DNA from 4 places in the Desulfobacter postgatei 2ac9 genome. Region 4 is predicted to be linked to each of the others. Evidence: predicted binding sites of a transcription regulator. Region 4 holds the regulator's gene; each other region holds the start of a gene.
The links. The regulator sigma-54, encoded in region 4, starts transcription at its own class of promoters, with help from an activator protein. The targets are predictions, from matches to a motif close to TNTGGCACANTTTCTGCTNT.
Positions count from the first base shown of each region.

Region 1: DESPODRAFT_RS09470 (N-acyl amino acid synthase FeeM domain-containing protein) is a predicted target of sigma-54. The motif match lies at 4,297-4,316, and genes of this name have one in related genera.
Region 2: DESPODRAFT_RS10630 (P-II family nitrogen regulator) is a predicted target of sigma-54. The motif match lies at 4,497-4,516, and genes of this name have one in related genera.
Region 3: DESPODRAFT_RS04370 (Nif11-like leader peptide family natural product precursor) is a predicted target of sigma-54. The motif match lies at 4,133-4,152, and genes of this name have one in related genera.

Region 1 covers NZ_CM001488.1:2,064,409-2,072,226, reverse strand. The annotation lists gene DESPODRAFT_RS09500 (chemotaxis protein CheA) at 1-1,434, shown strand, start outside; gene DESPODRAFT_RS09495 (chemotaxis protein CheD) at 1,484-1,963, shown strand; gene DESPODRAFT_RS09490 (response regulator) at 2,107-2,532, shown strand; gene DESPODRAFT_RS09485 (chemotaxis protein CheX) at 2,489-2,944, shown strand; gene DESPODRAFT_RS21040 (histidine kinase dimerization/phospho-acceptor domain-containing protein) at 3,250-3,738, shown strand; gene DESPODRAFT_RS09475 (response regulator) at 3,735-4,124, shown strand; gene DESPODRAFT_RS09470 (N-acyl amino acid synthase FeeM domain-containing protein) at 4,330-5,199, shown strand; gene DESPODRAFT_RS09465 (DUF1302 family protein) at 5,247-6,566, opposite strand; gene DESPODRAFT_RS09460 (outer membrane lipoprotein-sorting protein) at 6,745-7,518, opposite strand; gene DESPODRAFT_RS09455 (PEP-CTERM/exosortase system-associated acyltransferase) at 7,541-7,818, opposite strand, start outside.
Region 2 covers NZ_CM001488.1:2,317,979-2,325,796, forward strand. The annotation lists gene DESPODRAFT_RS10615 (tetratricopeptide repeat protein) at 1-566, shown strand, start outside; gene DESPODRAFT_RS10620 (HDOD domain-containing protein) at 574-2,976, opposite strand; gene DESPODRAFT_RS10625 (tetratricopeptide repeat protein) at 3,037-4,092, opposite strand; gene DESPODRAFT_RS10630 (P-II family nitrogen regulator) at 4,566-4,904, shown strand; gene DESPODRAFT_RS10635 (ammonium transporter) at 4,943-6,265, shown strand; gene DESPODRAFT_RS10640 (NifB/NifX family molybdenum-iron cluster-binding protein) at 6,540-6,899, opposite strand; gene DESPODRAFT_RS10645 (sigma-54 interaction domain-containing protein) at 7,092-7,818, opposite strand, start outside.
Region 3 covers NZ_CM001488.1:946,293-954,110, reverse strand. The annotation lists gene DESPODRAFT_RS04390 (acyl-CoA dehydratase activase) at 1-1,349, shown strand, start outside; gene modC (molybdenum ABC transporter ATP-binding protein) at 1,356-2,411, opposite strand; gene modB (molybdate ABC transporter permease subunit) at 2,414-3,112, opposite strand; gene modA (molybdate ABC transporter substrate-binding protein) at 3,121-3,876, opposite strand; gene DESPODRAFT_RS04370 (Nif11-like leader peptide family natural product precursor) at 4,195-4,413, shown strand; gene DESPODRAFT_RS04365 (FAD-dependent oxidoreductase) at 4,615-6,945, opposite strand; gene DESPODRAFT_RS04360 (glutamate synthase-related protein) at 6,959-7,818, opposite strand, start outside.
Region 4 covers NZ_CM001488.1:1,206,984-1,214,801, forward strand. The annotation lists gene gap (type I glyceraldehyde-3-phosphate dehydrogenase) at 1-449, opposite strand, end outside; gene DESPODRAFT_RS05485 (PTS sugar transporter subunit IIA) at 515-934, opposite strand; gene rapZ (RNase adapter RapZ) at 945-1,826, opposite strand; gene DESPODRAFT_RS05495 (PTS sugar transporter subunit IIA) at 1,829-2,287, opposite strand; gene hpf (ribosome hibernation-promoting factor, HPF/YfiA family) at 2,302-2,835, opposite strand; gene rpoN (RNA polymerase factor sigma-54) at 2,849-4,291, opposite strand; gene lptB (LPS export ABC transporter ATP-binding protein) at 4,294-5,016, opposite strand; gene DESPODRAFT_RS05515 (LptA/OstA family protein) at 5,017-5,571, opposite strand; gene lptC (LPS export ABC transporter periplasmic protein LptC) at 5,540-6,127, opposite strand; gene DESPODRAFT_RS05525 (KdsC family phosphatase) at 6,124-6,639, opposite strand; gene kdsA (3-deoxy-8-phosphooctulonate synthase) at 6,636-7,457, opposite strand; gene DESPODRAFT_RS05535 (M23 family metallopeptidase) at 7,636-7,818, shown strand, end outside.

The sequences.
Region 1 (7,818 bases), 860 kb from region 4:
GTCAGCGGTTATCGGCAAGAGGATGACCACATAGATGTAGATATCTTGAGAGATAAACTTAAAAATATCCAGATTTTTTTAACCAAAGGGGAAAAAGAACCTTTAGGAGAAATTCTTGTCAGAAAAAACAATCTTAAAAAACACGATATTGACCAAGCACTGGAAATCCAGAAAAGGCATCCGGAAAAAAAGATTGGTGAAATTCTGATCGAAGATAAAAAGATCGCGTCGGCTCAGGTTGCCTCGGCGTTAATGGAACAATCCGCAGTTAAAAAAAGAGTGGACTCCCAAGTTAAGGTCAGCACGCAGAAATTGGACGATCTTGTAGATTATGCCGGTGAACTTGTCATTGCCCAGTCCATGCTGCGACAGCAAACTATGAAAAATTCCGCCCTAAGCCAGACCGTTGGACAATTGGGACAGATTGTAAACAATATGCAGAATATTGCCATATCCATGCGTATGATACCCATTAAAGCCACCTTTATGAAAATGATTCGCCTGGTAAGAGATTTGTCCCGAAAATCGGGCAAACAGATCAACTTATCAATGACCGGAGAAGAAACCGAAATTGACAGGAATATGGTGGATGCCCTTTATGAGCCCATGGTCCATATGATCAGGAATGCCTGTGATCACGGGATTGAATCCATACAGGAGCGCACGGCAAATAATAAACCCCCACAGGGAAATATTGATCTTCGTGCCTATCATAAAGGCGGGAATATTGTCATTGAAATTGAGGATGACGGCAAGGGGTTGGACAGGGCGAAAATCCTTAAAAAGGCGACTGCCACCGGACTGATTACCGGAGATGAGCAGATGACGGATGCACAGGTTTTTAGCCTGATTCTTTCGCCCGGATTCTCAACAGCGAGGCAAATTACCGATATATCCGGTCGGGGGGTCGGCATGGATGTGGTCAAAGCGGGGATTGAAAAATTTCGAGGCCATTTGAATATTGAATCCGAAAAGGGAGTCGGCTCTCGATTCATTATCACTCTTCCTCTGACACTGGCCATTATCGACGGTATGCTGGTCAGGGTTGATGACGAGAGATATGTTATTCCGACCATCGCTATTCAAAAAGCATTCAGACCGGGGCCGGGGGAATATTTCACCGTAGAAGGAAAAGGTCAGATGATTAAAGATCGTGGCCGTCTGGTTCCTCTAATCCGATTAAATGAAATTTTTAAAACAAGCAATGATGTTAAATCCGTCGAACAAAGCCTGGTTGTTGTTGTTGAGTCAAAAGAAGAAAGACGGGCTTTTTTAATTGATGAGCTTTTAGGCAAAGACGAGTATGTCATTAAAAATCTTGGCGGGAATATGGATGATATCCGGGGTATTGCCGGAGGTGCGATTCTGGCTGACGGAAAAGTCGGACTGATTCTGGATGTCCACGGCATCTTTTCCATTGTCTCGAAAAAATAAGGACTGTGACGGCAAAAATGAGATGAGGAAATGAGATGAGGACGAATAGATGAAACAAATTGTCGGCGTTGCAGACATGAAAGTAAGCAATAATCCCGCAGATGATGTGATCACTTACTCTCTTGGATCATGCATAGGGCTGGTTATTTATGATCCGGTCGTAAGAGTCGGGGGGATTCTTCACTATATGCTTCCGGAATCCGCCATAGACAAAGAGAAAGCCGTCCAAAAACCATTCATGTTCGCAGATACCGGCATCCCTCGCCTGTTTAAAACCGCTTACGCAATGGGCGCAATGAAGCCCAGAATTAAAATATTTGTCGCAGGCGGTGCTGAAATCCTTGATCAAAATGGTTTTTTTAATATCGGAAAACGCAATTATCTGGCGTTAAAAAAAATGTTTTTTAAGAACAGGGTGATGATAGACAAGCAGGAAGTGGGAGGTAACATCAACCGCACGGTTCGAATTGAAATTGCATCGGGGGATATTTTCCTGAAAACATCAGGATCCAAGGAAGTGAAGATATGACATCACTGGAGAACATGATCTGTGAAATAAAGGAATTAACGCCAATGCCGGCGGTTGCTAACCTATTATGGCCGAATTCGGGGTCAACATGCATGAAGTGAAAATTTTATTAAAAATGGCTCAATGAAACTAAAGGGAAGCAAATGTCTTATTCAATATTGATTGTAGATGATTCAATGCCGATGAGGACCGTTTTGAAACGATCTCTTGCAGCTGCGGGATACGGCGGTTCCAGGATACTTGAAGCCTCAAACGGGAAAGAGGCGTTAACGGTACTCAAAGGAGAGTGGGTCGATTTGATTATGACCGACTACAACATGCCCGAAATGAATGGGCTCAGCTTTTTAAAAACAGTAAAGACCGAAGCACTGTTCAAAGAAATTCCGGTTATTGTTATTTCAACCGAGGGAAATGATTCAAAAATTAAAGAATTTATAGATACCGGTGCTGCCGGTTATATTACCAAACCGTTTACCCCTGAGGCGCTCAGAGATTTAATTGTCAGTATAATTGGAGAGGCCGATTATGAAGAAAGTATTGATGACAGCGATAACGAATTCGATTTCTGAAGTTATGGAGACCATGTTTTTTATGCCGGTTGAAACAGGTCCTGAAACGATTTTAAATGAGTCCGGCATCGACCTGAATACAGCATTGGCATGTCGGTTGAATTTTACCGGGGATATCTGTGGAAATATAGATCTTATTTCACCGGCACCACTGGTAGCAGAACTTGCATCCAATTTTTTGGGCGAAAGCAAAGATGAACTGACTTGGGAGAAGCGGTTTGGGACATTGTCTGAAATGCTTAATATGGTGTCCGGGAATGCCTTAAAAAATGTAAAATGCACGTTGCCTTTTAAGATCGGCATCCCCGGAATGATTACCGGTACGGATCTTGATGGCTGTGCAACATGCACGCTGGTTGAAACCATGGATTCGAAAATGGCTATTTTACTGTCTACCAGTATGAGTCAATAACGGCAAAGGGCGTTTCAATGTCCAATGAAATTAAAATAAAAGAAACCATATTGGATGTTCCGACAGTGTTTTCTAAGGATGATATCCTGCGGGTTATTAACAATTTACCGATTGCGGTCGCGGTGATTGACGCGGACCTGAAACTGGTTTTGGCCAACAGAATGGTCTGCATATTTGTAAATAAGAAGGATAATCAACTCGTCGGGCTTGTAGGTGGGACCGCCCTTGGCTGCATTCATCACGAAGATGCCCCTGAGGGCTGCGGATTTGGGAAAGAGTGCAGTAAATGTAAATTGAGGATGACAGTGAATGATACCTTTGAAAATACCAAGGGGCATTTTCAGGTTGAAACATCCATGACCTTTAAATCCATAGGGCGCAGGCATTTAAGAATAACGACCCAACCCTTTCAATTACAAAAAAGAACAGCCGTTTTACTGTCAATTGAGGATATTACAAACGCAAAGAACTATGAGCGCGCAAAAATAGAAAAGGAAAAACTGACAGCGGTGATTCGAACCGCAGGCGCCATATGCCACGAAATTAATCAGCCTTTAATGGTAATTTTAGGTTTTTCAGAATTATTAATTGATGAAATCGCTGATGGACAAATCCAAGAAGAAAATGTTAAGGAAATTAGAGACCAGGCACAACGGCTGGCTGAGATTACAAATAAGCTGATGGCTATCACCCAGTACAAAACAAAAATGTATTTAAGTTCGGAAATCCTGGACCTTGACGCAGCATCTTCTATTAATATCTCAGACCCCAACCCAGACAAGGAGAAAGAATGATGGAAAATAAAAAAATATTAATCGTTGATGACGAACCCCCCATTTTAAGATTGCTTTCCCAGGTATTTACCAAAGCCGGTTATGAGGTTTTCACCGCAGAAAATGCACGGGATGCATTAAAAATCATCGAAGAGAATAACATTATGGTCATGTTTTTTGATTTAAATATGCCGGTGATGAACGGTATGGAATTATGTAAGAGAGTAAAAAGCATTAAGCCCATGTCTATTATCTATGCCATTACCGGCTATGCCTCTTTATTTGAACTGTCGGAATGCCTTGATGTCGGCTTTGAGGATTATTTTAAAAAGCCGGTGAATGTATCAACACTATTGAAAACAGCTGAATCCGCATTCGAAAAAGTGAACCGCTGGAAGAAAATGTAAGAGTTTTAAATATCTATTGAATATATTGTTAAACAGTTTGATTGTCACCCTATATGATCTGACTCGACTCAGGCAGTGCAATTTTTGTAACTGCTGTTGTAGTTTTCGTAACTTTTTTTTCTTATTCATGAAGTATTTATGTCTAAACTCGCTGAAACGGGTATTTCCTTACACTGGCATGATAACTGCTTTCATTTCAAGCGTTATGAATATTTCAAATACATTAACAAAATTGTTGTTGCCTTATGTGCCGGCGTACTTTAGAAAAAGAATCATCCGTGGCCGTCTTCCTGATCTTCAAACCAATCTGGACGACATCACCTTTTGTGAGGCATGCAGTATCGAAGAGTATATGTCCTGTTTCAGGCTGCTGCATGATGTTTATGTAAAAGCCGGGTTTATTGAACCTACCTCTCCCCCATTGAGAATTATCCGGCACCATTCTAATCCCGAAGCAAGGGTCTTTATGGGCTGCTTGACGGATAATCAGGCTGGAAAAACGCCCATATATACTGCAAGCCTATTTCCGGATGATAAACAAGAAGGCCTTCCCATGGATATTGGATTTAAACCTCAGGTGGACGAGTTAAGAAGCCAGGGGCGCCGCCTTGTTGAAGTCGGGTGCCTGGCATCACATCCGTTATACCGAAAAGGGAATAAACATATCCCTATGCTGGGGAACCGTCTCCTAGTGTCATATGCGATTAACACCATTTGCGCGGACGACTTATTAATTACGATTCACCCAAAGTATTTAAAAATTTACGAAGATATCCTTTTATTTGAAAAAATCGGACAAATTTCCTCCTTTTCCTATGTAAACAATAACCCTGCCGTGGCCCTTCGCGTGGATCTAAATACAGTCGCACAAAGATTTAAAGAAATTTATGGTAACATGCCAAAAAAGAAAAACCTGTATCATTTCTTTTTTGAATCAGGATCAACCCCCATTGAGCTGCCCTTTGAAGAAAATGAAGATGAAGAGAAGGTGAAAAGATATTATGGGGCAGATATGATCGAGCGTGTTATCGCATATTCAGCAACCGGGCAGATTCTTCCCCTGACTTCCGGCTGAAGACGGCATGTTCGTCTTTTCAGCCTGCATTTTATTATATGTAGCATCTAAAATTTTATTTCAGCAGTTAAATACACCTGATCGTTGTTTTGAAAACGGCCTGGAATCGTCTCCTCGGTTCCATCAAACCATTCCCCGCCGATTTCAAATATCACCGGCGTCCAGAAAGATAAACGGACCTTGGGAGTCAAAACAGTCGCATCTCCTGACAGGTCATAATAATAGCGGCATTCCACTCTTAAATCTCCATTGAAAAAATCCTTCCACAGGGTGCCGTTGATGGCCCGTGTTGTCTCCTTGGCCCAGACAATCCGGGTTTCGTAGTCCCGGATCCGGCTGATCAAAACCTGGAAATTGGCATACCAGTCGTTTACGCCGCTATAATCAATTCCTGCCATAGCCTGAAACACGGGTTTTCGAATCCGCTCCAGGTCCCGGGTAAAATAACTGGTGTGATCAATATAGGCCAGATCACCTCTCACCCCGAAAGAATCCAATGTAGTTTCAAATTCAAAACCGAAAATATTTTGCCGGTCATGAATGAGAAGCACCGACTTCCCGGTGGCATTTAAAAAATATGCCAATTGAGATGTTGTCAGATTGCCTGCAGAAAGCGGAAACCCCACAGGGAGATGAAGAAGGGTATCCGGTGTTGGCAGATCTTCCCTGGCAGACAACCAGCTAAGTGCCCAGTCCAGGCGTTCAACAATGCCGGACAAACGAATTCCGCCTTCGCTGTTTCCCAGAGAATCAGAAGGGTCTTCTTCCATAAGCGGTATCCCGTCCGCTCGCCCGAATACTGCCCAGTCTGTTCCTATAAGATCGTATTCCGATTTGACAAAAAACGGAACAAAAACCCCGGAAATGGTTAAATTGCCGGCATAAACCTCCATGGAAGCCATGGGAATGGGACGTTTGCGGTCCTCCCGGCGACCGGAAAGATCATCACGAAAATCCTCGGGATTCAAATTATCCAGCGGACTGTAGGCATCAGTTTTACCCCACCGGATGATCTGGTTGCCTATCTTCATATTAAACCCGTCGCCTCTGAAGTTGAGATAGGCCTCACCCAGCCGGATATCCGCATCTTCTTTCCAGTCTCCATCATTGCCATAAGAAAAATAATCTGCATCCACAAAAAGCACTGCACGCCACCGGTCCCCATGCACCAGGCGTGTTCCGATCCTCACCTGGAAATGATTTATCATATCGTCTTCTGAATTATTGTCCTCACTTACATCATGGGCAAACTTGTTGTGCACTTCCCCCGACAGCTTAAACAGGCCTTCATCCTTGTCGCTATCCCGTGAGCTTTCCCCGGCCCATGGGTTACTGGTGTCATCCGTACGTTCATCCCCCTCTTCCAAAGACTTCACCGACTGACTCTGAGTTGAATCGGTAGACTGGCAAATCATTATGGGATTGAAACAAAATGCGGATTGCGGACATAAAAAAAACAGGAAAATAAAGCTTGATAAAATAAAAAAACCGTAGCGATATCTTGATAAAAGGGGCATTAAATGGCATTTTGAAGAATAATAGGTTCTACTGATTATGTCTCATATATCCCTTGGTAAAAATTTCATCAGGAATGCCGCGATTATATCCTATTTCATCGGTCTTCAGCAGTGTACGATGGTTTTTATTTAAATCATTCATTTCTGCATCAAGGATCGTCCAGATCCCCTCGATTTTCTGAATTTCTTTACCGGTGAGTATCTTATGAAGTCTGTTCCGTTTATCATAAAACTCGGTCTTAATGGGCAGATAGATCTCTTTGACAACCCATGTAACCCGTTTTCCATATTGGGAATCATCTGTGGCTTTGGGGATGCTTTCAAGAACCCAGCAGTCATGGTCATCTAACTTTTCTTCTCTTAGGACCGTATGTACGTCCTGGTCCACTTCCCTGGACTGCAGGTCTTCGTAGGTATAATCCGTGTTGACAAAACGATTGGATTTCTGACTGGAGACAATCCGCCGCACCCTTTGAAGTGCCGGCAGGTAGAGGAACTGATCATCGTCACTGGCTTTGTTTTCCCAGGTTAAAAAAGCAGTTCCCTCTATATCGGCAGGAGAGGTAAAGCGTATATAGCTTTTAGATACATTCCCGTATTTTTTAACCACAGTGATCAGGCTTCTGAATCGCTTTTTGCCTCCCTTGTCGATCAGCAGCATACGGATTTTTAAGGTGGCATCCTGCCCTTGATCCCGGTCCACCACCTTCTGTGCGATCTGCGCACCATCCATAGCCACTGCCGGACATACCCAAACCAGCAATACAACTATAATAATAAAGGTATAACCTTTGATATTCATTATTCTTTGTTTGCTTCCCAAATTAAATATCCGGTCGATACGCTTCTTCCAATCCGGTAAGCATAAGGTCATACATGCCTGCATCGGTGTGCTTCAGATTGACCAGCAGTTCATGAATATCTGCAAAATAGGGAACCCTCTCACCATGATATTGTACAGGATCTCCGATTTGGTGGAATAAAAATCCATATTTTTTCAGGGCATAGAATAATTTTTTTTCAGTGATCATGTACCAATGGGTCAGCCCCTGTCGCAAACTTTCATGGAGCATCACCTGGTAAAGCCCCAGGACAATGATAG
Region 2 (7,818 bases), 1.1 Mb from region 4:
ATACATCGTTTAAGCTGGCGGATTCAAAACAGCCGGGGATGGGACATATGCCACCGGCTATGGTGGGGAATATGCCAAAAGGCATGCCCGCGCCTGAGAAAGAGGCTGGTGGCGATCAAAGCCCCGACCTTGCAACCATGGCAGATCCACACATTAGGGAATTGCAGACGTTTGTGAAAGAAAATCCCGATAATGTGAAAGCCTGGGTTGAGCTGGGCAATGCCTTTTTTGATATAGACCGTTTTGGGGATGCTATCAATGCCTATGAGAAATCCCTGTCCATTCAGCCCGATAATCCACATGTTCTCACGGACCTTGGGGTAATGTATCGACGGAACAATGAACCTGAAAAAGCCCTGACAGCATTTAACAAAGCCATTACGGTTCAGTCCGATTTTGAAACTGCCTGGTTTAACAAGGGGATTGTCTATATGCACGACCTCAATGATCTCCCCAAAGCCATTGAGGCCTGGGAACAGCTGGTAAAAGTTAATCCTACGGCCCGAACATCCGGGGGAAAACTGGTGTCTGAAATGGTTGAAAACCTGAAAACCCAAGGCCGGTAATAAGTCCCTAACTAAAAATATAAAAGCCCAGATTCTTTGCATAGGGCGGCGGGTTGTAAAATTCTCCGTAAATGTAATTCCCCTGGATCTGTCTGACCACCACTCTGCGTTTAACCAGTGCCCGTTTGATATCATCCAGGTTGAATTCAATATCCAAAAAATCATTGACAAGGATGCGATGGGATTTTGATATCCTGATGCCAATGGCGGATAATGATACCTGCTCCACACGGATTCTTCCAAATTCTCCGGTTTTGAGGCGTTTGAACTGGCCCTGGAGAGATACGGATTTTCCAAAATTTTTAATGTCTTGTTTCGAGGCGTGTTCAGGTGAAGATTCTTTTGCGTTTTCACCCTCTGCCAGAGCCATTTCATTTTCTACCAGCACCTGGATGTTTTCCTGCATATCTGCCACCTCGCTTTCCTGCTCAGGCTGGCGGGTTTTGGAAAGGATCTGGGCCAAAAGGTTTTTGAGCTGACCGGCATCTTCACCTGCCATTGTGTGTGATTGGATGGTGACAGAGGAAAAAATTTGCTTACAATCCAACGGTGATAGGGTCAGGGCTTTTTTTATCCTTGCCAGGGCTTTCTGGGCACCATCGGAATAGGTTAAGGGCAAAAGAACAAGGAAGCTGTTTTCTGCATACCTGAAAATCAGGTCTTCACGGCGTTTGGTTTTATTCAGAATGGTGGTCAGTTCCTTGAGGGCCGTATCACATTTATCCTGTCCCAGGGTTTCGTACTGCCGTGCCATGCCATCCACCACAAGAATGAGGACTGAAAAAACCCGACCAAACCGGGCCTGGAAGTCATCCAGGTTAGACACGGTACGTTCAAAACTGAATCTGTTTTTTAGACCTGTCAGACTGTCCCGGGTGGCAAGGTTGGTCAGTGCCTGGTGATAGTAGGATCGTTCAATGGCAATAGCGGCATATTCGGCAATGGAGGAGAGCAGGGCAAGGTCCCGTTCGCTGAACATTTCTTCATTAACCCGGTTGACCAGTTCTATGACACCAAAAATTTTGTTATCGGTTTTCAACGGCGTGGCAATGATGGAACGGGTGTTGAACCGGGTGTATTTATCCACCCTGTTGCTGAATCTTTTGTCCTTTGTTACATCATCAACCACCAGTGGATTCCCTGTTTTCATGACATATCCTGCAATCCCCTCACCCTTGGGCAGTCTCACCCCCTGCAGACGCCTGCTGTTGGTACCCACCACCACGGAAAAAACCATGTCACCGGTTTTGGCGTCCTTGAGCAGGATGGACCAGTGGCAGGGTTGAAAAATGCAGCCCACCTGGTACAAGACAATATCCAGAACCTGCTTGACGGTTTGGGCCTTGGACAGGGATTTGCCCATCTCAAAACCAATGTCCGGGGGCAAAAGTCCGTCCTCGCTTAAGGGGGTATCCTGTGTTCGGCTCGTTGGGTCCCCCTGGTAATAATATTTTGTGTTGGCCCGGGACAGTTTGATGTTTGCCCACAGTAGGTTTTCCTTAAGCTGGTCTACCGTTGGGAAAACAAACTGGTAAAAGGCTGAGATATCTTCGATTTCCTTGTTCATTTCAAGAATACAGTTGATAATATTGACTTTTTCCGGATTAACGCAGGTTTCCACCTCCGGGGCAAGGATGGGAGGACGGATGAAATCAAAGGACCCCATGCCCTGGGTCCAGCATAGGAAATCCGCCATAGATACAATGGCAATCAATTGTTTTTCATTCTCAGTCAGGTCGTGGTTCTCAAAGGATTGGTGGTGGTATTTTACGGCCAGTACCAGGTTTTCGGGAAGTTGCCACCGGGTGCAGAAAAAGGCCCCGATATCATCATGGCCCAGACCGATTTCAGATCTTTCCTTTTCAATAACAAGGTCTGTGGATTCCGACAGATTTTTAATAAATTCGCCATAGCTGCGATGCCCCTGCAGATCTAAAAATATTTTTCCAACATCATGGAGCAGGCCTGCAGTATATGCTTCTTCCGGATTTGGGTATTCAATTTTTTGGGCTATTTTCATACTCAGCACCGCAACAGCAAGACTGTGGCGCCAGAACATCAGGCGGTCAAACTCTTTTGTATACCCGGTTTTAAATATTTTTTCAAAAATAGCGATGCTCAAGGCCAATTTTTTAAGTTCATCAAGGCCCAGGATGACAACTGCATCCGACAGGGTGGTCACCTTTCGGCTCAAACCGAAAAATGCGGAGTTGACCAGCTCCAGTACGCGGATGGAAATACCGGGGTCCGTCTCAACAATTTTTGCCACCTCCTCCAGGGATGCTGTATCGTTTTTTGATACTTCAAGCAGTTTAGCGGCTACCTGTGGAAAACTTGGCAGGGTATCCCGGTCAAGGGTTAAGACTGCCTGTATATCCGATTGGGAGGGAAGGTTAAGTTTATCAGTCATTTTGATGGACCCTTTTTTTTAAAAATGTCCTGATTGAAAATCAGGAACAATAGGCCTGAATCAGGCCTGGATATAGGCATCAATTTCCGGATACCGTATCCTGAATGCGTTGAATTCATTCAGTGTCCGGTGATCAGATGGATCAAGTACCAGTAACCGGTCAAAAATTTTCGCTGCATCAATAATCTTATTTTGTTTGTCCCCCGGCTCTGTTTCGATCAGACGCAGTTGCCCCAACAGGGCAAATTTGTCTTCAGACACAGACAACACCTGATCATAATAATGTCTTGCCTGGGCGAATTGTTCCATCTGCAAACAGGCATCTGCGATCCGGGTTTGGGCGATGGCTATATTCATTCCGGCTGCCATGGCTTTTTCCCACAGCTGTTTTGCCTTTTCGTATTCCTTGTTGCCCCGGGCACAATCTGCCAGCCCGTCCATTGCATAGACATTCCGGCAATCAACTTCCAGAATCCGTTCGAATAGAGCCTTTGCATTGGCAAAGTCTCCCTGTCTGCGGTAAAAGTTAGCCAGTGCGCCGATGGCTCTGGGATTTTGGGGCTGTTTGGCTACAAGCCTCTCAAGCAGCGGGCCGGCCAGGTCAAATTCCTTGAGGCGGACATATATGTTGCCAAGACCTGACAGGGCAAAGGGATCATCAGGATTCAGCCTGATCGATCTTTCATATATTTGTCTGGCAGTGGTAAAATCCCCTTTTTTGGTCAACGCATCCGCCAGCCGGGTCATCACCAGGTAGTTTTCAGGGTGGGTGTCCAGGGCCTTGGTCCAAATTTCAATGGCACTGTCCAGGTTGTTGGTGCCCCTGTATGCATCGCCAAGACCGGACATGGCAAAAGGATTAAGCGGATCTGCCTCAAGGCAACTTTGATAATATTTTGCAGCGGTTTTAAATTGTTTTTGCATTCGCTTGACATCACCTAACGCAACCAGGACATAAGGGTTTTTAGGTGATACTTCCAGGGCGGCCAGTAATAAGGGTTCCGCCTGTTCCGGCTTTCGAATGCGAATAAGGTCTCGGGCATTTTTGCATAAATTCAATGCCGTGACTACATTAGCTTCATTTTCTTGTTTTTTTTCTTTAACACGCTTCTGCATTGGCTGTATGCCCAATCAAAATAAATATTAGGTTCAATTGAAGTACTCGGTTTAAGAATTCGATTAACCAAATATTTAATCGTGCGGTTGAGTTTTTGTCAATCAATATTCTACATAATTGTTTTTCCAGGGTATATTCCACTGGAAAGACCCTGCATGAAATTTTAATGCCCTTTTGAGCGCTTGCAAACACTTATTTTCGTTTCTTAATTATCATTTTGTGTATGAAAGTACAAAAATGTGTTAACTTTTGTGCTTTAATTTTCTATATATGTATGAAATAACATTAATGTAATCTATTTTGTCCCAAAAATGTTATTTCTCTTGTGGGGTGTTCTGAAAAAATAAATTAAAATATTTTAATAATTTCAAATATATATATTAAAATATCAAAAAAAATAATTTCTGGCACCCCTCTTGCTCTTTACAAAGCGTAAGTTGTTTTAACGCACATATTAACAAAGGGAGTAAATATGAAAGAAGTTGTGGCAGTGATTAAACCGTTTAAGGTGGATGAGGTTAAAGATGCGTTATCCAAAATCAGTATTAACGGTATGACTATTTCGGAAGTTAAGGGATTTGGCCGTCAGAAAGGACACAAAGAGGTATACCGAGGTGCAGAATACCAGACAGATTTTGTACCCAAAGTTGAATTGAAAATTTGTGTTGCCGATGACCAGGCTCAAGCCGTGGTGGATACAATAGTAAAAACAGCGAAAACAGGGAAAATCGGTGATGGTAAAATATTTGTTCTTCCTGTGGAAAATGTTGTTCGTATTCGTACAGGTGAAACCGGAACAGAAGCTTTATAAAATTTAAATAATTGATATTAATTAAGGAGGTTAAAAAAATGAAGTATGCACTGATGATTCTGACTTCGTTGGCTTGCACCATCACAGCAGCATGGGCCGGTACAGACGATGCCCCGACAGTGGTCTCTAATGCCGAAGCAATTCAACTGGTCCAGACCCATGCCGACTATGTCTGGACCCTTGTTTCTGCAGCCCTTGTTTTCTTTATGCAGGCCGGGTTCGCCCTGGTGGAAGCAGGGTTCACCCGTGCCAAAAACGCTGTAAACATCATGATGAAAAACCTGATGGACTTTGCCATGGGCTCACTTGTCTTCTGGGCCATTGGTTTTGGCCTGATGTTCGGTACCTCTAAAACCGGTTTTTTCGGTACCACCGGATTTTTCCTCAGTGATTTTGAAGTAGGTGGAGACCCCTGGGTACTGGCTTTCTGGATGTTCCAGGTAGTGTTTGCCGCAACGGCTGCCACCATTGTTTCCGGTGCCATGGCTGAACGTACCAAATTTACGGGATATCTTATATATAGTGCCGTTGTGAGCGCATTTATTTATCCCATTTTCGGTTCCTGGGCATGGGGGTCGTTGTTCAATGGTTCCGGCTGGCTTGAAGGCCTCGGGTTCATTGATTTTGCCGGCTCCACGGTTGTCCATTCCGTTGGTGGCTGGTCGGCCCTGGCAGGCGCCATTGTTCTTGGCCCTCGGCTTGGAAAATACACCAAAGACGGTGGTATTAAACCGATTCTTGGTCACAATATCCCCCTGGCCGCCCTTGGTGTGTTTATCCTGTGGATTGGTTGGTTTGGTTTCAACCCGGGTTCCACCACTGCCGCAAATAAAGACATTGCAATGATTTTTGTAAACACCAACCTGGGTGCAGCTGCGGGCTGTATTGTAGCTATGATCGTTTCCTGGATTAAGTTTGGAAAACCTGAAGTGGGCATGAGTTTGAACGGTGCCCTGGCAGGTCTGGTGGGTATTACTGCCGGCTGTGCCAATGTTACGCCTGGTTCCGCCATCTTGATCGGCGCCGTTGCCGGTATTCTGGTTGTCTTCTCCGTACTGTTTTTTGATAAAATCAAAATCGACGACCCCGTTGGTGCGATTTCCGTACACGGCGTCTGCGGTGCCTGGGGAACCCTTGCTGCAGGTATCTTTAACATCGGCGGCACAAGCATCAAAATTTTGTCCATACAGTGCATTGGTATTGTTTCCTGCTTTGCATGGACATTTTGCACGGCTTTTATCCTGTTCAAAATTATTGACTCTACCATGGGCCTAAGGGTATCTGCGGAAGAAGAGATAGAAGGGCTCGACTCTACAGAACATGGTGGTAATGCATACCCTGACTTTTTAGGTAGCCATTAATCATGCCCCAGGCTGCTGTTTCGGAACTTTCGACAGCGGCCGCGCATTTTCCTCCTATGCAGGCAAGAATAATGTACTAAATAAAGTTAACGCAACCACCTGCATATTTGCTTGGCGTCCTCCTTACGCGCGAGATGCCTAAAGTACCTGCCGCCTCCCTCCCTCTAAGGCGGCAGGTACTTTTTCAATATAATATTATTGTGCAACTCCAGAATATGGGAATGATGCGCAGAGCCTGATTTTTTGGAAGATGCCCGATTCTGTGAGACAGGGGTCAGGGCAAAGGCATTTCCGGCAACTGGGTGCATCCGGGCATCATAAAAGCCGGTTTAATAATATGATGCATAGCCAGACAATTCAGGATATCCATGGCATTGCCGGTGACAAAGGCGAACATACGGATTCTGTTTTCAACAAGCCGGGTCGCATAGGGTTCCGAAATTGCACCGCAAACCAGAGCCTTGACTTTTTCACGGTTTAAAAGCGCTGCCAGGGCAATGATATCGTGCGGTTCGAAAACTTCATATTTCTTGCTATGAATGCTTTGATTTTCAATGTCTGCAATTAAAAGGGTTTTTGCGGCATCAAACACAGGCGAAACCCGGTTTCCCCAAGTGGTAATCGCAATTTTCATGATCTCCTCCTATTAGGACTCTTTTTTGCGAGCATTAAAAATGCAAAGGTTGTGCCTTAACAGACCCAGGGGGACAACTGCGGCAAACCCCTGTCTGATCTGTATGTTTTTCAAGCGACAGGTCCTGGGAATATCGTGATTGTTGCAAAAAAGAGACTTATATACGTTTTCGGTTGCATGGATAAATCTCTTTTACAACTGGATTCCCAGTTTTTTAATGCGCCTGAACAGGGTGCTTTTGTGTATTCCCAGGTCCCGGGCTGCAGCATTCCGGTTATTGTTGTTCCGTTTCAACGCGTCCGTAATCATTTTGGTTTGTGCGGCAGCCACCGGATTTTTATTTTCACCGGCTCCCGGTCCTGATTTGGCCGCAAGTGACGGCGGCAGATGCGCCATGGTGATGAACTCTTTGGCGCACAAGACAAAGGCATGTTCAATGATATTTTCAAGCTCCCTGATATTTCCGGGGAAATCATGAGCCATGAATGCGGCAAGCACCTCAGGAGAAAGTCCCTGGATCATTTTGTTGCGGCGTAGATTCAACCGGGAGATGAACTGGTCTACCAGGTAGGGAATATCTTCCATTCTATGACGCAGGGGCGGCAGAGAGATTTTAATAACATTGATACGGTAATAAAGATCCTGACGAAATTCCTTGTTTTCCACCATGGTTGTCAGGTTTTTATTGGTGGCGGCAATAATTCTGACATTGGATTGCTCTTTGGCTATGCCGCCAAGGGGTGTGTATTCGCGTTCCTGAAGTACCCGAAGCAACCTGACCTGAAAGGCCGGGCTTGTGTCTGCGATTTCATCAAGAAAGATCGTACCGTTGTCTGCTAGGGCAAAATGGCCGGGCTTGTCTTTTACTGCATGGGTGAATGCCCCTTTTTTATATCCAAACAGTTCTGACTCCAGTAGG
Region 3 (7,818 bases), 260 kb from region 4:
ATAAGCCCATGCTCACCCTGGAGATGGATGAACATGGGGCAGACACAGGATATATGACCCGTCTTGAAGCCTTTGCCGATGTTCTGGCAGCCAACCAGGTCCGACAGGTGCCAAGATATGTCCTGAACCTGCCGGATAACTCTCCGGATGCGATCAGGCACAGAACATTATGGATCTCCCGCATGGGTGAAGCGCATCCTGAGATGATTGCAGCCATTTTCCGGAATTCAGGCATCTGTGCAGACGTCTTGCCCATGGAAAACAATCATTCATTTCTTTTAGGTCGATCCCTGACCCGCGGCGGTGAGTGCGCGCCCTATCCGGCAACCATCGGTGCATTAATGGCAATGCTTAAGGATAACGGAGAAGACACAACCCGCGGACACGCACTGTTTATGCCCACGGCCAGCGGCCCGTGTCGTTTCGGCCAGTATTGCCTGCTGGACAGGATCGTTTTGAACAAGATGGGATACACAGATATCCCCATCGTATCATGGAGCAGCGTGGACAATTATCAGTATATGAGCGATAATATCCGCCGAAAGATGTGGCTGGGAACCGTGATCAGCGACATCCTGTTTAAAATGCGCTGCCGGATCAAACCCTATGAAAGAAAAGAGGGGCAGACTGAAGCCATGTATCAAAAACATGCCCGGAATCTGGCCCACGCCTTTGAAAACGGGCTTGATATTAAAAGAATGATGAAAAAGGCCAGGGATGAATTCCTGGACATACCGGTCAAAACCGGTCAAAAGCCTTTAGTCGGCATTGTGGGGGAAATATATGTCAGAAATAACCGGTTCATTAACAAGGATCTGGTCCGGAGGATCGAACAGGCCGGTGCAGAAGTCTGGCTTACCCCCATCTGCGAATGGCTGCAGTACACCTCCCATATGGCGTTTCTGGCAAGCCGGCACCAAAACCGGCTGAGCCAGATCAACAGTTTTTTCCAGAATCGATATCTGCACCAGCATGAGCTGGTCTGGACCCGTCTGGTCTGCCCGATTCTGGATGAACGGGAGGAGCCGGATATCGAAACGACCATTAACCAGGGATCAAGATATCTGTCCATTGATTTTAAAGGTGAAGCCATTATCACATTGGGCAGGGCCATTGAATTCATGAAATCCGGGGCGGATCTGGTGGTTAACTGTGCACCGTTCGGTTGTATGCCCGGCAATATTACCGCCGGAATATTCCAATCCATACAGAAACAGTACGCAACACCGGTCATCAATCTGTTTTTTGATGGCGAACACAGCAATTGTGATATTATCGATACCTATCTGTCAAACCTGACACCAGGGGCACCCGGAAAGGGAAATTTCCGGTGTTGGAATTCGTCCTAAGGACACTTAGAATATTTTCTTAAACGCCGATGCCTTTATTGCCGCCACCACCAGTGCGCCTTCTTCAATCCCCAATTCATGTACGGATTCGGGAACGATCTGGGCAATCAGGTGTTCATTACCACAGACAAGCTCAACACGCACACGATTTCCGCTGCTATAGATATCGGTCACAGTGCACTCCAAAAGGTTTCTGGCACTTGTTGCTTCCGGATGCCGTTTAAACAGAAGAATATCACGAGAATCGAGTTCAAAAAGATTATTTTCACCTTCTGCCGGTTCAGTGAGAATGAGACGCGCGTCACCCCATTTATATAAAAAAAGATCCTTATAGGGTGACGCGCCACCCAGATGAATCAAATTGACATAACTTTCAAGCCCCCTGCCCCAGGATTTTTTCACCAGTTCCTCAGTCGCACCGTGCTGCAGAACACGACCCTTTTGAATCATCAGAACCTCATCGGTCATCATCCGCATCTCCAGCACCGAATGACTGATGAAAATCATGGGAATACCGTAGTTGTCGAAGACATTTTTCAAGTAAGGAATAATCTGGAATTTATGCCCCTCGTCCAAAGCCGAAAGCGGCTCATCCATGAGGATAAGCTGAGGATTTGACAGAACCGTCCTTGCCAGGGCAATGCGCTGCCGCTCCCCACCTGACAGTGTAGAAACATCTCGTGACAAAAGCTGTGTAATACCAAGCACCTTAAAAAGACCATCAGGATCAATTCGTCTATTTTCCAGCTTGACCCGTTTATATCCATAGAAGATATTTCTTTTAACGCTCATGTGCGGAAATAAATGGGCATGCTGAAACACAACACCAACGTTACGCTGATCCGGCTTCAAATTAATCTTTTTTTTTGCATCAAAAAGAACGGCATCACCCAATCGAATATAACCGCTGTCCGGCAACTCCAGACCGGACAGCAAATTCATAATCGTTGATTTTCCGCTCCCTGACGGGCCAAAAATTCCAGTCCTTGGTGAGGAGAGGTGAAAGGCAACATCAAGGGTAAAATTCTTAAAACTTTTTTTCAACTCAACATCCAACTGCACCGCTATCGTCTCCCAAACCTGCTGTTTATGCCCTCACTAACAAGCAGGATGGCAAAAGAAAGGCTGATGGAGACCAGACAAAGCGTCAGCGCCATCCGATCGCCACCCGGAACAGAGGTATATTCATAGATTGCCAGGGGAATTGTCTGTGTCACCCCCGGGATATTGCCGGCAAGGATAACGGTTGCCCCGAACTCACCGAGATTTCTGGCAAACATCAACGACATCCCGGCAAAAATCGCCCGGCCGCTCAATGGCAGGACAATGGTAAAAAAACTGTCCCACCATCCCGCACCAAGGGTTCGTGACACGGAAACATAGGATTGGTCCACCGCCTCCATACCGATACGGATCGAACGGACCATCAGGGGGAACCCGACAACCGCCGAGGCAATGACCGCACCGGTAAGAGAAAAAACCACCTGGATACCCAACATGTTCAAAAATTTACCAATGATACCGTTGGACCCGAAGGAGAGCAGCAACAAATATCCGACCACAACCGGCGGCAAAACCAACGGCAGACTGATAATCCCTTCCAGCAACGCTTTCCCTCTGGTTTTGCCGAAGGCAAGAAAATACCCGCAAGCAATACCAAAGGGGGTGGAAATCAAGGTCGCCGAACAGGCGACCTTCAGGGAAAGCACAATGGCAGACAGATCCTGGGAAGAAAATGACAACATCGCAATCTCACTTGCCATAACCAATATCAGGGCAATGTAAAACCAAGCCGGACCATTTCCGGATGGGCCGCTTCAGAAACAATATAGTCATAAAACAGCTTGGCATCGGCGTTCCCGTCACTCGCCTTTGTCATTGCAGCCGGATAGGTTACCTGATTATAAAGCTCACGGGGCACTTCAAACAGAATCTTGGCACTGCTGGCGAGCATCGCATCTGTTTTGTAAACAAACGCACCATCGGTCTCTCCCCGATCGGCATAGATCAGCGCCTGGCGAACGTCTTTTGCCATGATCAGTTGTCCGTTCTTGAGCATTTCATCATATATCCCCTCTTTATCCATCGCCTGCTTTGCATACTGCCCGGCCGGCACGCTGCTGGGACTACCTATCGCAACACGCGTCAATTTCCGCAAATCGCCTATGGAATGGGCGTTCGTACTTGACTTACCCACAAAAACCAACGCATTGTGGGCAAATATTTTTTCGGTATCTGTCTTAATCTTACCCTTTTCAATCAAATATGTCATCCACTTCGGGTTGGCGGAAATATAGATATCTGCAGGCGCCCCCTGCTCTATTTGCTTTGCCAAAGCGCCGGATGACGCAAAATTTGGAACAATTTTGACATCCGGATGCTGCGCCTGAAACTTTACGATCAAATTATTGCACAAATTACTCATACTTTTTGCCACTGAAACACGCACTTGGTCGGCGTAGGCCTGGGCAATGAACACCATCACTATAAAAAGAACAAAAATGTTAATTCCACATATCTTTTTCACATCAAATACTCCTTTTTTGTATTTATATGTTTTAAATGAAAGTCAAAAGGCGCAATTTCATTACTTTTATGTGTTATTTTGGGTCGAACCGGGGTATCAATATCCAAGATCAGCGCATGGCTACGATTAGCATCGACGCCAAAACAATGTCAAGCCATATTTTCAAGCGACTATTGCCGTTTTAAAAACAGATAAAAAAAAGAATTTTTACAATGATACTCCAAAGATATAAAAAATACGGGTATTTTTTATTAATAATGGAACACTGTTTGCATTCTTTTTGTAGTTATTTAACCAATTAATTAATGGAGAAGTAAAATGTCAGAAGAAAACGTTCAGGCTTTTTTAGATAAAGGTGCAGATGACCGCAAATTCCGTGTAAAGTACGACAACTGTTTTTCAATGGAAAAATTTTGTGCCATGGCAAAGGAAGATGGTTTTGAATTTACTGTGGAAGACCTCCAAGCAGTATTGAAGACGAATGGAGATTCTTTCGATTCGTATGGCAATCCGCCAAAGAAAGGAATTTGGGTATAACCGCCACGGGCTGATCTGGTCCATCGGACACCCCGGATTCAGCCCACAACAAAACATGAAATCAACCTGAATAACGGATTTAGGCGTTCACGCTGTCCATTCGGTCCACGGCAGCATTGCTATTCTGGTAAAAATAATTCTGCAGTTATCAATAATTAGGATCAAATCAACGCGTTGATTTGATCCTAATTATTGCTTTGTTTACATCAGAGGCGTGTTGGGTATAAGTTCCCATATACCGCAGGGGCAGGCCCCTTTGCAAAATCCGCATCCAATGCATTTGGATTCATCGACCACGTATTCAAAACCGGTTTCCTTTTCCTTCCGGCTGATGGCCGCTTCTGGACAAACTGCCACGCAGATACCGCAATCCCTGCAATTTCCACAGGAGGCACAGTCCTCACCGCACGATTCTATATTGTCGGCATCCTGCCTGGGGTTATAATAGGTCAGACTTACACGCCGGGTATCGATCATGGGGGCAAGGCTTTCGATATCCGGCACCTGGCCCTTGAGGAGCTGATCAATGACCGTAGCTGTCCGTCTGCCTGCCCCGATGGCATCGGTGATAAGTCCGGGACCTACAGCATCCCCAATCGCAAAAACCTTTTCATCCGAAGACCGACCGGCTTCATCCACCTTGACAAATCCTCTATTAAGCTCAATCCCTTCCCCAAGGAAGGAGAGATCAGGCACATCTCCAATGGAGATCACCACTGTATCGGCCGGCAGAATTTCTCCACTCTGAAGTTCAACCCCTTTGGCATTAATCTCTTTGGTGAATAACGGCCAGCGGAATTGAGCACCGCATTTTTCGGCATCCTCTCTTTCCTTGCCGAATGCAGCCGGTTTCTGGACATCAATAAGGGTTATATCAACAGCACCCAGTCGATGGGCTTCAGTGGCCACATCACAACCCACATTACCGGCACCGATGACCACGATCTTTTTGCCTGGTTTTATCTTGTCCGCCTTGGCCTGCTCAAGGAAATCATTGGCAAAGAGGGCCCGCTCCACCCCCTTGATGGGAAGGGATCTGGGTTTTTTTGCACCGGCAGCCACCACAACATAGTCATGGCTGTTTTTTATCTCATTGAACTTTTCCGCATCAATTTTCTCTCCCAGTCTTATATCCTTTATATAAGACTTTATCCGGTCAAGTTCCGCATTCAGGGTATCGGCAGGAATTCGGGATTCAGGAATTACAGCAGAAATTTTTCCGCCAATGGTCTTACCGGCTTCAAATATCGTGACGGTGTGTCCTTTCATGGTAAGTTGCCAGGCAGCAGAAATACCACCCGGGCCGCCACCGATGACAGCCACTTTTTTATGGGTTTCTTGGGCCGGTTTTGGCGGTTTGATATTCTGGGCAGCCTGCCCCAGAAGACGAACATTGATGGGTGCCATATAGGACATATTTCGGGTACAGGATGCCATACACGGGCTGGGACACAGGTGACCGCACACAGTGGCCGGAAACGGGGAGTACTCAAGACCCATGGATATGGCTTCGTCAATATTATCAGCCCGGACCATGGCCCAGCGCTGCTGGACCGGAATTCCGGTGGGACAGGATGCCTGACAGGGCGAGATATATTTTCCCTGTTCCCAGACCGGGACATATCTTCTATACTCACCTCTGGTAATAACCGGTATGGTACCCTTTTGCGTTTCCTGAAGATCTCCTATCAGACCGCCGCGGCCAAGCTCCATATCCCAGATCTGCTCCCTGAACCACGACATGGACTTTCGATCCGGCCCATCTGCCTTTTCCTGGGGATTTTTGGCTTCAAACAACCGCCACGCTTTTCGTACAGCCAACTCTTTAAACAGATCCGGCTGTTTGATTTTCTTCAAAAAATCCTTAAGACCCAGGGTCAGCCATTCCCACTCCTTATCATCAAGGTCCACTTCCTTGGCATCCTTGTCGGAATAACTTTGGGCCTGGCCACGCACAAAAACCTTTCCGCCCACCATGCCTACCAGAGGCCTGTAGCCCAGAAGCTGATCCGGATTAGGGGCGTTTACACCACAGATAACAGCAATGCCGCCTGCCATAAATTCACCGAAATAATCGCCTGCCGCCCCCAGTACCCACAACTCGGGGGGTTCAAATCTGGGGTTACGCTTGGTCATGGTCATACCACGGGCGCCAATACAGCCGCCCACAAAGACCTTGCCCTGGGCTGCGCCGTTCATGGCTCCGTTGGAGGCCGATCCATGGACAATAATTTCAGCACCGGCATTGAGCCAGCCAATATCATCCGAGGCTGGACCCATGACCTCTATTCTGGTATAGGGTGTGCCCAGAGAGCCTGTGCGCTGGCCGGAGTGACCAATGATACGGATCTCCATCGTGTCGGGGGCTGACTCCCAGAGTCGTCCGCCAATGCCGTGCTGACCAAAAGCCTGGATTTCAAGCTTTCTGTTGCCCTTTTTGGCGTGCTGTTGAATAATCTCTTCAAGAACCCGCGAGGAGATCCGTTTTTCGTCTCGTTTACCTGCTACAAAAATATAGTCGCTTCTTTTCATATCCCGTCCTCCTTTACACCACGTACTTGATACTGAGGCGGTCAGCAATGTTTTTATCATCAATTCCCAGTGCATCGGACATGCCGATGGGAAGGGAGGTGGAGCGTCCCAGGGGTGCTACAATTTTTTTGAGCTGCGTGTCAAAAGAGACAAAAATATCCACCAGACGCTGGGCCACATCTTCGGGATCAAGGCGGCGGTATAGCCTTGGATCCTGGGAGGTGATCCCCTTGGGACAGATGCCCAGGTTGCATACATTGCACCGGTCTTCTTCCGTGCCTACACAGCCGGCTGCGGCCTGCATCACATACTTTCCGATCTGGACCCCGGATGCCCCGAGCATAATCAGGGCTGCTGCATTCGCGGCAATGTTCCCGTTTTTACCAATACCACCGCCGGCAAAGATCGGGACCTCATTCTGTTTGCCGATGGATATCAGATTCAGGTAGTTGTCCCGGACACTGCTGGCGATGGGGTGCCCCATATGGTCCATGGAAACGGCGTATGCAGCACCGGTGCCGCCATCTTCGCCATCAATGGCAAGTCCTGCCGCATATTCGTTACGCGTCAGGTTGTTCATAACTGCAAGGGAGGTGGATGAGGCGGAAATTTTTGGATATACCGGAACCCTGAACCCCCATGCCATGGACATGGACAGGATCATCTTGGCCACGGACTCTTCAATGGAGTACTGGGTCTGATGGGTCGGAGGACTGGGCAGACTGACACCCTGGGGTACCCCCCGGATAGCGGCAATTAACTTATTGACTTTATGCCACATCAAAAGGCCGCCGTCACCGGGTTTTGCACCCTGACCGTATTTGATCTCAATGGCGCAGGGATCTTCCTTCATGTGAGGGATGGCGTGAATGA
Region 4 (7,818 bases):
GCATTGGATAAAATATGATGGGCACCGGGATCGTAATCTTCATGGTTTACGCCCATGACAATGGTGACATCCGGATCCTTGGCCGGCGCAGAAATGATGACTTTTTTGGCCCCGCCTTCAAGGTGTTTGCCCGCAGTTTCACGATTTCTGAAAAGGCCGGTGCATTCCAGGACAATGTCCACGCCGGCATCCGCCCAGGCAATCTGGGCAGGATCCTTTAACGCGGTTACCAAAATCTGTTTCCCATCCACGGCAATGAACCCCTCTCCATGGGTGACCTCGTTGGGTAAGCGTCTGTGGACAGAGTCATATTTAAGCAGATGGGCAATGGTTTCGGTGTTGGTCAAATCATTGATGGCCGTAATTTCAATCGCATCATTTTCCAAAGCAGCCCGAAAGACCATGCGTCCGATCCTGCCAAATCCATTAATTCCTATTTTTACCGTCATTATTAGCCTCCTTCAAAAATGAAATTAAGTCCATACCCGAAAGGGGAAAGCAGGCATGGCACAGGTTAGGATAAGGACCGGCTGGTCCCTTTGAGGATGTCGCTGGCAAGGGAAATGCTTTTTTTCCCGTGTTCAATCAGGGCTGCGGTCAATGCTTTAATATCCATCTTCTTCCGGGTTGTTACGGCTTTGAGAAGAATGGGCAGGTTGACGCCTGAAATCACCTCCACCTTTCCTTCTTCAAGAAAGGCGTAGGCCAGGTTTGAAGGTGTACCTCCGAACATGTCGGTTAAAATAATAACGCCATTTTCGCAATAGACATCTTTAATGCCCTGTTTGATTTTGTTGCGTAAGATTTCCGGATCCTCTTTGATGTCTATGGCTATGGTCCCGAGTTTTTCCTGCTTGGTCCCTAAAATGAACTCCAAGGTATCAATTAATGCTGCACCCAGATTCGCATGGGTGACAATTAGAATTCCTGTCATAGTTTGCCTGTTATGTTTCTTTGATGTCTCTGTCAATGTCTCTGTGCCGCAAGCTTGGGTTCAGCCCCTTTTTCATCAGCCGTTCAAATACGGCCCGGGAAATGGCGACACTACGGTGGCGGCCACCGGTACAGCCCAATGCAAGTGTTAGATATGCCTTGTTTTCTTTTTTATATAAAGGAATGAGATAGTCGATAAGGTCGTTATATTTTTTTAAAAAGGTTTTTGTCTCCGGGTTTTCCAGGACAAAGACTTTTACCGCATCGGATTCTCCGTCATGGGCTTTGAGTTCCGGCACAAAATAGGGATTTGCCAGAAAACGCAGATCCACCACAATATCCGCATCCACCGGGATGCCGTATTTGTAACCAAAAGACATGATATTCAGTTTCATCAAGTTTTCAAAACCGGTCTCCTTGGATACAAGGTTGTGTATTTCTGCTTTAAGCTGATGAACATTGAAATTAGAGGTGTCAATGATCTGGTGGGCCAGCTTGCGGATGGAGGCCATGCCTTGTTTTTCAGACTTGATACTCTCCAGAAGGTTCTTTTTATCACCCACCGGGTGGTGCCTGCGGGTTTGACTGAACCGTTTGACCAGGGTCTGGGTATCTGCCTCAAGAAATATGATGACTGGAGAAACGCCCATCTCCTCTAAAGCAGAGACGCCTGAAACAAATGTATTTAAAAAAGTTTTTGACCGCATATCCATCACAAAGGCTGCGCCCTTGACTTTGGCGCTTTCCCCCAACAGCAGCTCAAGCACCTTGGGCACAAGCTCCATGGGCATGTTGTCGATGCAGTAAAAGGATGCATCTTCAAATGCCTGGGCAACCGTTGTCTTCCCGGAACCTGAGATGCCGGTGATGATATAAACCTTGAATTTTTCCATTGTCAAAATTCTTCGTCATTTTCCAGAATGATCTGATGGATCTGCTCTGTTGAACCTGCTGCCAACAGTCGTTCTTTAAACTGATCCATTTTCAGCAGCTTTGAAATCTGGGCAAGAACTTTCAGATGACCGCCTGTGGAGTGTTCAGGTGTCAGAAGCAGAAAGAAAAGATGGACGGGCCGGTTATCCAGAGACTCAAACTCAATACCTTTAATGCTGCGCCCAAATCCAACAGCAATGGATTTCACCGTCTCCAACTTGCCGTGGGGAATGGCAATGCCGCCGCCGATGCCTGTGGAGCCTAAATGTTCCCGTTCCAGCAGGACCGCTGTGATATCTTCGACTTCGGCCCCGGCCACCGGAGAAACAGCCTGGGACAGTTCTTTTATGGCCTCTGGTTTGTTTTTGGCTTTCAGGTCTGCGATAATAGCGTCCAGCTTTAGAATGTCACTGATTTTCATTGGCTCCGGCCATCCTATCCTTGGGGGGCAATTAGTCCCAGTTTTCCGTTATTGTGTTTATAAATCACATTGACCTCTTGTGTGCGGGCATTAACGAATACATAAAAAGATTTTTTGCCCGACGCCAGTTCAATCACCGCATCCTCAATGTCCATGGGTTTTGTTTCAAGGGGTTCTTCAATAATATCAACCACGTCCCCGGGCAAAGGCTCATCAATGCTGAACTCACGGGTATCGGTCAGGCTTGACTTGTTGCCCAACAGGTGTTTCTTTATCTTTTCTTTGTGTTTTGTGATCTGGCTTTTGACTTTATCCGCCAGGATATCAATGGCGGCATACATGCTTTCGGACGCTTCCTTGGCATGGATGTTCAGCGAGCCGCTGGTTAACGTTATTTCGGCAATATGCCTTATTTTTTCAACGCTTAAGACAACATTGGCCTCGGCCGGACCCTCCAGCATCTTGTCAAACCGTTTAAGCTTTTTATTTACATAGGATTTCAGGGGATCGGATGCTTCTATCTGTTTGAACGTGATGGTGACTTGCATAGATGAGCTCTCCCTATAATTGTTTGCGTTTGTTGGACGGCAGAATATTGAGTACCTTTCTGTATTTTGCCACGGTTCGCCGGGCAATCTGAATATCTGATTCCTGCAGAATTGCGGCGATTTTATCGTCACTTAAGGGTGCGTTGGGATCTTCATTGTCAATGAGTTGTCTTATTCTCTCCTTGACGCTGGCCGATGCCATGGAAGGTCCGTCCCCCCGTTCTATGGAGCTGTTGAAAAAATATTTCAACTCAAATAGTCCCTGGGGGGTGTACGCGTATTTGTTTGTGGTCACCCGGCTGATCGTAGACTCATGCATTTCAATATCTTCGGCAATATCTTTTAAAATCAAAGGCCGCAGATAGGCAATGCCCTTTTCAAAAAAATCCCTTTGAAACTTGATGATGCTTTCCATCACCAGATAGATGGTTTTCTGGCGTTGATGAATGGATTTTATCAGCCAGGAGGCGGACTGCATCTTTTCATTAAGATAGGTCTTGGTCTCCTTGGGTATTTTTTTGCCGGTGGCTACGGCTTCCCTGTAGAATCTTGAAATTTTTAATTTGGGAAGGCCGTCATCGTTCATCACAATCTTAAAATCATCCCCGACTTTGTAAACATAGATATCCGGGGTGATGTAGGCGGGTTCCTCCGTGGCAAATTTTCTGCCGGGCTTGGGTTCAAGAAACTGGATGATTTTTACTGCAGCCCGCACATCCTCAACGGAAATTTTAAGGGCATTGGCAATTTTTTTACTGTTTCTGTTTTCAAGATTTTTGAGATGATCCGTAATAATCCGGGTGATGATATCGTTTTCAATGCCCAGTTGCCGGACTTGAATCAAAAGCGTCTCGCACAGGTTTCTGGCACACACGCCGGGGGGGTCAAAGGTCTGGAGTACAGCCAGCACTTTTTCAACGGTTTCAATATCGGCCCCGGCACTCTGGGCCAACTCCTCCACGTCGGCGCATAAATATCCGTCCCGGTTCAGGTTGCCGATGATGACATGACCCAGTCGCTCCTCTTCGTCCGGCAGATCCGAAAGCATCAACTGCCACTTTAAATGGGCTTCAAGGGTTTGTTTCTCGGATGTAAATGATTCGTAATTGGGCGCTTCACTGTTTTCAGACTCCATGTAGATTCTACCGGTGGAGTTATATTCATTGATATAGTTTTCCCAGTCCGTATCCGAGCGCACCCGCTCTTCAATGGTAACTTCTTTGACAGGGGCTTCTATTTCAGCTGTCCGGGTTTCGGTTTCCTGGGCCGTGATGGCTTTGTCAGAGGCCTCATCAATGGAGATTTCTTCAAGCGCCGGATTTTGCTCCATTTCCTGCTGGATCATTTCGGCAAGTTCAAGCCTGGAGAGCTGAAGCAGTTTGATAGCCTGTTGGAGCTGGGGTGTCATGACCAGCTGCTGGGTCAGTGCAAGGCTTTGTTGTAATCCAAGTTCCATGATTAAAGTCTAAAATTGTCTCCCAGGTAAATGCGTTTGGCTACTTTGCTTGAAATAATTTTTTCGGGAGGGCCTGATTCCATAACCATACCCTGGCTCATAATATAAGCTGTGTTGCATACGCCTAATGTTTCCCTGACATTGTGATCGGAAATCAATATTCCGATGCCTTTGTCGGTAAGCTGGGAAATGATTTGCTGGATATCAATAACAGCCAAAGGATCAATGCCGGCAAAGGGTTCGTCCAGTAGGATGAACAAGGGGTCTGTGGCAAGAACCCTTGAAATTTCCAGACGGCGCTTTTCTCCACCGGACAGGGAAGTCGCCTTTTGTCCGGCCAAGGCCAGTATCCCAAGTTCTTCCATCAGGGTTTCGGCTTTCCGGTTGATGTCAGCGACTTTTTTGTCAATAACCTCCAGAATGGCCGTTATATTTTCCCTGACAGTCAGTTTTTTAAATATAGAGGTCTCCTGGGGCAGGTAACCAATGCCCTTTCTGGCCCTGACATACATGGGGTAGCGGGTTATATCCTCCCCGTCAAGATGGACCGTGCCTTTGTCCGGCCGGATCATGCCCACGGTCATATAAAAGGTCGTGGTCTTTCCGGCACCGTTGGGTCCTAGAAGCCCGGTGACCTGACCCTGGTCAACGGTCAGGCTGACCTGATTCACCACGGTTTTACCGCCATAGGTCTTTACAAGTTTTTCCAGTACCAGTCGGCTCATTTATAAAGAACCATCCTGATCTTCGGCATCAAAAAATGCTTCAACCCTGTTTTTTTCGGTACTTTCCACAACCACCCGGTCCTGGGCCTTAAACAGGGTTATTTTTTTGCCGGAGATCCAGCTTTTTCCCGTAAGCAGACGGGCTTTTTCCCCTGTGAGCACCAGTATTTCATCTGCGGTGTCATAATCCGCCTGATCCGAGAACGCTTTGCGCTCCCCTTCGGTATATTCCACATTCCCCGTGGCAAGAATCCGTTTGACGTTTGATTGGCCTTCCTTTTTGGTTTTTGAAGTATGAAAAAATACTTTGATCGAATTTGCTAAAAGCACACTGTCCGCCCGAATCGCTTTGACGTTTCCGATAAATTCCACCATGGATTGGTTTTTGTCGGCGACCATTTTATCCGAAGTAATTTTCAGGTCTGTCGGCGGCTGTTTTTTCTCAGCAGTTGCGTTCTGCTGGGCTGCAAAGGATACCTGTGCAAAAAGAGACGACAGCACCAGCAACAAAACCAGAGAAATATTATAAGCTATTGGTATTCTGACTATTTTCACTAAATTGTCCTTCTACGTGTCCTTCTAAGATGATCAGATCCTGGTTTAGCCGGATCTCCATGCTGTCAGCTTTTATCACGGAGTCTACGTCATCAAATGTAACCCTTGAATCAGAGCGTATTATATGCGGTTTTTTGGCATAATGCAATGTTTCACTTGTCAGGGTGTATTGCTGATACCGGATAGTAACATTCTCTGATAAGATCATGTCATGGGTACTGGTGTCGAGTTCTCCCCGGGTTGCTGTAAGGTGAACTTGTACATTTTGCTTTGTGTAAAAAATAATGTCCACATCTTCAAGGACCGCTTTTTTCGGGTCTTTGAGCAGGGTGGCGCTGGATGCTTTGAGCTTCCATTCGGTAATTCCGTTTTTTTTGGAAATCTGCTCAAGGGCGTTAAGTTTAAGTGCAGCCTTGTCATCCAGCTCAATATTTTCAAGCTTGATAGGCGTGGTGAGCAGGTGGTTGATGTAATAATAAGCACCGACGCCAACAAGAATGAGGCCTAAAAGCACAGCCAGGGGCAGTATCAGGTTCTTTTTGCCGACGCTTTTCATGACAAAAATCTTGAAACGGACTTTTCCCAAAGCCCTTTGGCTTTGAGAATGGCTTCACAAGCCTGGCGGACAGCACCTTTTCCCCCGGGCAGATCCGTAATCATATCTGCCCGGGTTTTAACTTCAGCAGGGGCGTCGGCCACTGTAAAGGCAAATCCGGCCCGGGTCATGGCGGGCAGGTCTATCAGGTCATCTCCCATGAATGCAATATGTGCGGTGTTGATTTGAGTGTTTGCGGATATGGATTCCAATGCCTTGGCCTTGTCCTTGGTACCGTCAACAACCAGGGTGATGCCCAGATTGTCGCACCGGTGGCGCAGGGCCCCGGAGATCCTTGCCGTGACAATCCCCACCTCAACGCCTGCCTCCATGAGCAGGCGAATACCTAGACCGTCTTTGACATTAAAGCTTTTGATCTGTTCACCTGTGTCTGTATAGGTAATGCTGCCGTCGGTGAGGACCCCGTCCACGTCTAAAAGCAGCAGCCGGATATCTGCCAATGGTGTTGTCATAGAGACGGTCCTGCAACTTTTCTGATATTAACCAGATGGGTCAAAAGATTTTTCATTTGACTTAAGGGGATGGAGTTCGGTCCGTCGCACAAGGCTTTGTCCGGATCGGGGTGGGTTTCCATGAACAGGCCGTGGGCACCGCAGACCACTGCGGCCCTTGCAAGGGGTGCTACAAACTGTCTTTCCCCTGCCGATGCATTGCCGCTGCCGCCGGGAAGCTGCACACTGTGGGTGGCATCAAAAATTACGGGCAGGCCCAATTCCCGTAGAATCTGTATGGATCTGAAATCCACCACAAGGTTGTTATATCCGAAACAAGTACCGCGTTCCGTGATCGCAATGTCACGGTTCCCTGTAGATTCGGCTTTCTCAACGATATTCCGGCAATCGGCCGGTGCAAGGAACTGCCCTTTTTTAATATTTACAGGTTTACCTGTCCTGCAGGCGGCCAAAATCAGGTCTGTCTGTCGGCATAAAAATGCAGGGATCTGTATAATATCAAGTACTCGTGCAGATTTTTCCGCCTGGTCAGGCAAGTGAATGTCCGAAAGAACAGGGATGTTCAGTTCTGTTTTGATCTGTTTTAGGATTTCAAGGCCGCGTTCGGGGCCGGGACCTCTGAATGACTGAACCGAAGTGCGGTTTGCTTTGTCATAGGATGCTTTGAAAATATAAGGAATACCTAAGTCGCTTGTGACCTGTTTCAGGTATTTTGCAATGCCAAGGCTTGTGTCTAAATCCTCTATAACACAGGGTCCGGCAATGAGAAAAAAACGATCTGGATTGTTATGGGTCAGGTCAAAAAAAAAGTTTGTCATAGAGCTTATCCTTCAAACAAAAAAAAACAAATGATGATAGCCCTAATTATTATTCGTCCGGGTAAATGTCAAGGTGGATCAGTGCCGGGGAAAATTCCTTGATAAGAAAGGCGTTTGCTGATATCCTAAATTCGTTTTTAATGTGGTCGTCTAACTTCTTGAAAAATAAGGTTGTTTGATGAAAAGGACACTGTTTCTGATTGTATTTCTGGCAATTGTCGTGCCTGTGGGCTGGGTTCTGTTTTGCAAATATGAGGGCGATCTCCCCCAAGCTGATATCAGTTTGCCCTCCCGGTATCTGAAACAATCCTATGAAATAAACATGACCGCAACGGATAAAGGGGCCGGTTTGAGGCATGTC